One region of the Cohnella sp. LGH genome, then DNA from elsewhere that is predicted to be linked to it. Evidence: a T-box and tRNA genes for the amino acid it is inferred to sense, from the RefSeq annotation. Region 1 holds a T-box; the other holds one or more tRNA genes.
What was found. The T-box of region 1 lies ahead of tyrS (tyrosine--tRNA ligase). A T-box ahead of a tRNA ligase gene usually reads a tRNA of that ligase, here a tRNA-Tyr.

Region 1 (3,405 bases):
AAGGAACTGCCCCGAAATCAGAGTTCCTGGAAACGATCGATAGACGAAGTAAGGGGTACGCACCTCCGAAAAACTGCCTCGTGCGCTCCTGAAACCTTGTAACGGGTTTCCCCATTCAGATTTCAGAAGCGTATGGCAGCGGAAGAAGGTACATACCCCTTAAGCCTTTATTCTGGATTATCTTTCAGAGCAACTATAAGCGCTTTTGGGATAGCTCCCGCGTCTATCGTTGTCGTACGTTATTCGAACTTAACGAGGAAGTAATTCTTCTTTCCTCTGCGAATAACCGCGTATTTGCCGTGCAGTCTGTGCTCCCGCGTCAGGACGAAATCAAGCGCCTGTTCGCGCTGTCCGTTCAAGTAAACCGCGCCTTTCTCGATGTCCTCGCGCGCTTGACGTTTCGAAGGTGCGGCCTTCGTCTCGATCAACAAGTCGAGCAGCAGCTTCTCCTCGTCGCCTTGGACAACCGTCGTCGGCATATCCTGCAGCGCCTCCACCAGCTCCGCTTCGCTAAGCTGCGTTACGTCGCCCGAGAATAGCGCCTGCGTAATCTTCTCCGCACTGACGACCGCATCCTCTCCGTGAACAAGCTTCGTTACTTCGCGAGCAAGCTCTCGCTGCGCAGCGCGCTGCTCCGGACGCTCGGTCAGCTCTTGCTCCAGCTCGGCGATCCGCTCGCGCCCCAGGAACGTGAAGTATTTCAGGAATTTGATCACGTCGTTGTCATCCGTGTTGATCCAGAACTGGTAGAAGGCATATACCGATGTTTTGTTCCGGTCGAGCCAGACGGCGCCGGATTCGGATTTGCCGAATTTCTTGCCGTCGCTCTTCGTCACGAGCGGCAGCGTCATGCCGTACGCTTCTCCCCCGCCCATTTTGCCGATCAGGTCGAGACCTGCCGTAATGTTGCCCCATTGGTCGCTTCCGCCGATCTGCAGCGAGCAGCCGTGATCCGTCAGCAGCTTGTAGAAGTCGTACGATTGCAAAATCATGTAGCTGAATTCGGTAAAGGATATGCCGTTGGCCAGACGAGAATCGACCGAATCCTTCGCCAGCATGTAGTTAACGGTGAAGTTTTTACCGATGTCGCGCAGGAACGTGATCAAGTCGAGCTGGCCTAACCAATCGTAGTTGCTAACCAGCTTGGCCGGATTGTCCGTTCCTTCGAAGTCGAGGAAGCGGGACAGCTGATCCTTCAGCCGCTCCGTCCACAAAGCTACCGTATCAGACGTGTTCAAGGAGCGCTCCGTCGAACGTCCGCTTGGGTCGCCGATCATCCCCGTGCCGCCGCCAACCAACGCAATCGGCTTATGGCCGGCTTGCTGGAAATGGCGAAGAATCAAAATCGGCAGCAGGTGGCCGATATGCAGGCTGTCCGCCGTCGGATCGAAGCCGCAGTACAGCACGACAGGCTCCTTGTTCAGCTTCTCCAGCAAACCGTCGCGATTGGTCGACTGGTAGATCAGCCCTCTGTATTCAAGATTATCGAGCAAGCTTTGATCCAGGTTTGTCATTTCGATGTCTCTCCTTTAGATAATATGTTCGGCGGACGGTGCGACGCCCGAAATCAAAAAAGACCCGCCCTGTCGTTAAGACAGGGACGAGTCATCGCGGTACCACCCTATTTGAGCATGCGCTTCATTCGCAGCTCCACCTCTCGCCCGTTAACGGCAGGCAGCCGTCTTGCCCCTTCCGCGCCGGCACGGGTTCGGGACAGGAAGCTCCGGGACGTAATTCGCCATTCGCTCGCGTACCGGCTTGCATCGACCGCCGGCTTTCTGTAACGCGAAATTCGAGGGCTACTGCTTCCCTTCATCGCTTTCGTTTATAGCTTTTATTTGAATCACTTTATCCTAACCCGAATCGATTGTCAAGCTTATGAAGCTTGACCTCAAATGAGGTTCGACTTTTCCAATAACCGCTGGATGATCAAAGCCACCTCGGCACGCGTTATCTGGCTTTGCGCGGCAATAAGGTTATTCTTCTGTCCGTTCACCAGCCCCGCTTCCACGGCGGCGGCCATCGCCTTCCTCGCCCATTCCGACACTTGCCCGGCGTCCGTAAAGGAGCCAAGTCGCTTCATCGGATCCGTAGGGACGGACAGCTTATCGTTCAGTCCGGTAAGCTCCATCGCGTTGGCGAGAATGACGACCGCCTGTTCGCGAGTCAGCTTCTCCTCAGGACGGAACGTGCCGTCCTCGAATCCGCCAACCAGCTTAAAAGCTTTAGCGGATTCAATCGCTCCGCTGAACCACGCCGTAGCGCTCACGTCCGAGTAGGAGCTGGCCGCACCCTTCGCTTGCTTAAGTCCTAGCGCCCGCACGACAATCGCCGTAAACTCTGCACGCGATACCGCCAGGTCCGGCTTGAATTGATTATCCCCAATCCCGTCGATGATGAGACGCGCCCCCATCTCGTTAACCGCGTCTTTCGCCCAATGGCGGGCTACGTCCGCGAACGAGACCGGATTCCAGACGACAGCGTACGTGCTGTTTGTCAAACTATTGAAAGTCGCTTGATAACGTCCGTTCTCTTGAACGACCTTTGTCGGTACGTGACGTACCGTTCCGTCCGGATCTATCGTCACGCCCGTCGTGATCCGATTCGGACCCGTGCCGCTAGGCAGAACGATGGACCTCTCGACATAGGAAGAGAATGACGCAATCTCTATGCTGCGCTCTCCGTACGCAGCTTCTACCGTAAATTCAAGCGCTTCGCCGACCAGCGTCAGCCCTTTTTGGGCGATGGCCCCCTGTACGGTTTTCCCCTGACTCTCGGAAGGTTTGGCTATCTTCAGCCGCACCTTGATGCCCTCGGGAGAAACATTGGAGCCAAACAAGCCGCTCACAGCTTGAAGATCGATTTGCGATGCCGGCAGCGAATACGTTCCGCCCGGCGTCTGCAGTACGATGACCATCTGTTTCTGTTGCAGCGCCTTCATCGTGCCGGCTTCGAATTCTACCTCCACGGAATCCGATTGCACCGCGACCGGAACCGTGAGCGTGCCTCCCGCTTTTTCTTCGTTTAGCTTGCTTTCCAGCTTTGCTCCGTCTACGGTAACCACCGTCTTTTTAAGCCCGTTTTCCGTCTTCGTATCCGCTTTGGCCGCGCTTTCCCCCTTGCCGTTGACGAGCACGTCCAGACCTTGTTCAGAGGCCGCCGGTCCTGCCGGCGCAGGGGCGCCTCCTCCGCCTCCTTGGGAGTTTTGCGACCATCCGGCATACAAGGTTGTGTCGGCAACCACCTTGTCGGAGGCAAACGTCCACTTGTCCGTCAGCGTCGCCTCCTTATACCAGCCACTAAAGGAATAACCGGAACGGCTCGGTCTTTGCGGCTCGGCAATCAAGGTATCGTAGTCCGCCTCGACGCTTGGCACCGCGCTGCCTCCATTCGTATTAAAGTTCA
Region 2 (3,405 bases), 3.5 Mb from region 1:
GGAGAAGGGGTGCCTCGGTAGGGTGAATAGCCCGAGGGGGCCGCAGTGAAGAGGCCCAAGCGACTGTTTAGCAAAAACACAGGTCTGTGCGAAGCCGTAAGGCGAAGTATACGGGCTGACGCCTGCCCGGTGCTGGAAGGTTAAGGGGAGTGGTTAGGGGCAACCCGAAGCTGTGAACCGAAGCCCCAGTAAACGGCGGCCGTAACTATAACGGTCCTAAGGTAGCGAAATTCCTTGTCAGGTAAATTCTGACCCGCACGAATGGCGTAACGACTTGGGCGCTGTCTCAACGAGAGATCCGGTGAAATTTTAGTACCTGTGAAGATGCAGGTTACCCGCGACGTGACGGAAAGACCCCATGGAGCTTTACTGTAGCTTGATATTGAACTTTGGTACGGTCTGTACAGGATAGGTGGGAGCCGATGAAGCTGGGGCGCAAGCCTCAGTGGAGGCGCCGTTGGGATACCACCCTGATCGTATCGGAGTTCTAACCTGCTGCCCTGAATCGGGCAGAGGGACCGTGTCAGGCGGACAGTTTGACTGGGGCGGTCGCCTCCTAAAAAGTAACGGAGGCGCTCTAAGGTTCCCTCAGCGCGGTTGGAAATCGCGCGAAGAGTGCAAAGGCATAAGGGAGCTTGACTGCGAGACCTACAAGTCGAGCAGGGAGGAAACTCGGACTTAGTGATCCGGTGGTACCGAATGGAAGGGCCATCGCTCAACGGATAAAAGCTACCCTGGGGATAACAGGCTTATCTCCCCCAAGAGTCCACATCGACGGGGAGGTTTGGCACCTCGATGTCGGCTCATCGCATCCTGGGGCTGAAGTAGGTCCCAAGGGTTGGGCTGTTCGCCCATTAAAGCGGTACGCGAGCTGGGTTCAGAACGTCGTGAGACAGTTCGGTCCCTATCTGTCGCGGGCGTAGGAAATTTGAGAGGGGCTGTCCTTAGTACGAGAGGACCGGGATGGACGCACCGCTGGTGTACCAGTTGTTCCGCCAGGAGCATCGCTGGGTAGCCAAGTGCGGAAGGGATAAGCGCTGAAAGCATCTAAGCGCGAAGCCTGCCTCAAGATGAGATTTCCCAATTCGTAAGACCCCTGGAAGAACACCAGGTTGATAGGCTCGGGGTGGAAGCGCAGCAATGTGTGGAGCTGACGAGTACTAATCGGTCGAGGGCTTATCCTAACATCGTGCGATGCAAATCGCTACGAACAATGCGCGAGTTTGGTTCGTATCCGGTTTTCAGGGCGCAAGCCTTGCGAATTGAAACAAACGTGTATCGGTTCAGGTATCGTGCCGAATCGTGTACTCGATGTGGCGGCGTAGCTCAGCTGGCTAGAGCATTCGGTTCATACCCGGAGGGTCAGGGGTTCAAGTCCCTTCGCCGCTACCATACCTTATTCCCATGGAGGCTTAGCTCAGCTGGGAGAGCATCTGCCTTACAAGCAGAGGGTCGGGGGTTCGATCCCCTCAGCCTCCACCATAACAATGCGGAGCCGTGGTGTAGAGGCCTAACATGCCTGCCTGTCACGCAGGAGACCGCGGGTTCGAATCCCGTCGGCTCCGCCATTTATTTTCCGATTATGCATCGGTTGCCTTTAACAGGGACAAGCAAGGCTCGATAGCTCAGCTGGTAGAGCAGAGGACTGAAAATCCTCGTGTCGGCGGTTCGATTCCGTCTCGAGCCACCATTCGTTTCATCGGGTTTCAAATATGGAGGGTTAGCGAAGTGGCCAAACGCGGGAGACTGTAAATCTCTTCCTTCGGGTTCGGTGGTTCGAATCCATCACCCTCCACCATTACCCGAGCCATTAGCTCAGTTGGTAGAGCACCTGACTTTTAATCAGGGTGTCGAAGGTTCGAGTCCTTCATGGCTCACCAGTTTTTGAACTGACAGCAGACGTTGATACGTCTGCTTTTTTGATTTATGCACAGCAGGAGGCGTAACAATTTAGGCGGAAACCCGCTTAAGAAGAAGCCCACGATAATTTGGCCGCCGAGTGGGGCCGATATAGGAGAATTTAAGGTGGAATACCCGTCCTAATTTGGCTAAAAGAGCAAAGTAAGTTGATTTAGAGTGGAAAATTCTACTTAATTTTCCCAAAACGGAAGAATTCCAGGAATAGAGCGGAAAACCCGCCTTAAAAAGCTCAAAAATAGTGCGGCCGCGAATTTAAAGCGGTTTTTCAGCTTTAAAACTACAGCGTGTACTCCCTCATCAGCGAATCGAGCGGGGGATTTGATTGCCGTCGATCGTTGGCAAAACAAATGGAGATATAAGGAGAGATCAAGGCGTGACAAATCCGATTTTCGAACGGCTGATGCCGGCTCCTGCAGGGGGCGGTTACTGTGAAAAGGACCATTATATATGGTGCGGCTCTTGTGTGCGAGGCGAGGATGGGCGTTATCATCTGTTCGCATCCCGGTGGAGCAAGGAGTTGGGCTTCGGGAGCAACTGGCTATTCAATTGCGAAGTCGTAAGGGCCTCCAGCGATGTTCCGGAAGGACCCTACAAGTATGAGGAGACCGTGCTGAGTCGAAGGGATCGTTCGTTTTTCGACGGAATGAGCCAGCATAATCCATATATTCAATACTGGAATGGCACCTACTATCTTTACTATATGGGGACTACATACGGAGGCCCGATTCCGGGACCTGGAGACGAGGTGCCGGGGGAACGGCAAATCGAGGTGTGGAACAACAAACGGATCGGACTGGCCGTAGCCTCGTCAATATTCGGTCCGTGGACACGACGGGATACGCCGTTGCTGGAGCCGCGTTTGGGCCATTGGGACTGCACAGTGACGACAAACCCCGCTGTGACGATTTTGCCCGACGGAAGGACCTATATGATTTACAAGTCGAGAGAGTACGCAGGCGCCACGTTGCAGCTCGGTATTGCGGCCGCGGATAGCCCGGAAGGCCCTTTTCGCCGACTGACGGACGATCCGATCCTGGGCTTCTCCGATCCGGATCTTCATGTGGAGGACCCTTTCCTATGGTATTCGGACGGGATGTTCCATCTGCTGATCAAGGACGATAGCAAGAACGGATCGTATGGACTGACAGGCGAGTGGGGAGCCGGAGTGTATGCGACGAGCGAGGATTGTATTGAGTGGCGGATCCATCCCGATCCGAAGGCTTACTCCAGAACGGTGATCTGGGAGGATGGCACGCTTACGGAGATGTGCAACCTGGAGAGACCGTACTTGTTGATTCAGAACGGACAACCGACGCATTTGTTTGCGGCAGCGGGTACGGGAGAAGGCCCCTACCAATTCGAGCATACCCGGAGTGTGGTTATCCCTCTGTCGTCGGATAAAGCGAAAAAAACAGGGGAGTAGAAATAGCCCGGGTGTTTTGAATGTCTTTGGGGAAAAGTAAGGGAAATCGTCGAGCAACCGAT

Region 2: it has a tRNA-Tyr gene. The T-box ahead of tyrS (tyrosine--tRNA ligase) is inferred to sense a tRNA for this amino acid. The anticodon was not compared.

What each region holds. Positions count from the first base shown of each region.
Region 1 covers NZ_CP072117.1:4,318,077-4,321,481, forward strand. The annotation lists gene tyrS (tyrosine--tRNA ligase) at 240-1,514, opposite strand; T-box leader at 1,594-1,825, opposite strand; gene J4772_RS18680 (S-layer homology domain-containing protein) at 1,892-3,405, opposite strand, start outside.
Region 2 covers NZ_CP072117.1:7,854,102-7,857,506, reverse strand. The annotation lists rRNA gene J4772_RS32290 (23S ribosomal RNA) at 1-1,184, shown strand, start outside; tRNA gene J4772_RS32285 (tRNA-Met) at 1,316-1,392, shown strand; tRNA gene J4772_RS32280 (tRNA-Val) at 1,407-1,482, shown strand; tRNA gene J4772_RS32275 (tRNA-Asp) at 1,492-1,568, shown strand; tRNA gene J4772_RS32270 (tRNA-Phe) at 1,615-1,690, shown strand; tRNA gene J4772_RS32265 (tRNA-Tyr) at 1,715-1,798, shown strand; tRNA gene J4772_RS32260 (tRNA-Lys) at 1,805-1,880, shown strand; gene J4772_RS32255 (glycoside hydrolase family protein) at 2,294-3,343, shown strand.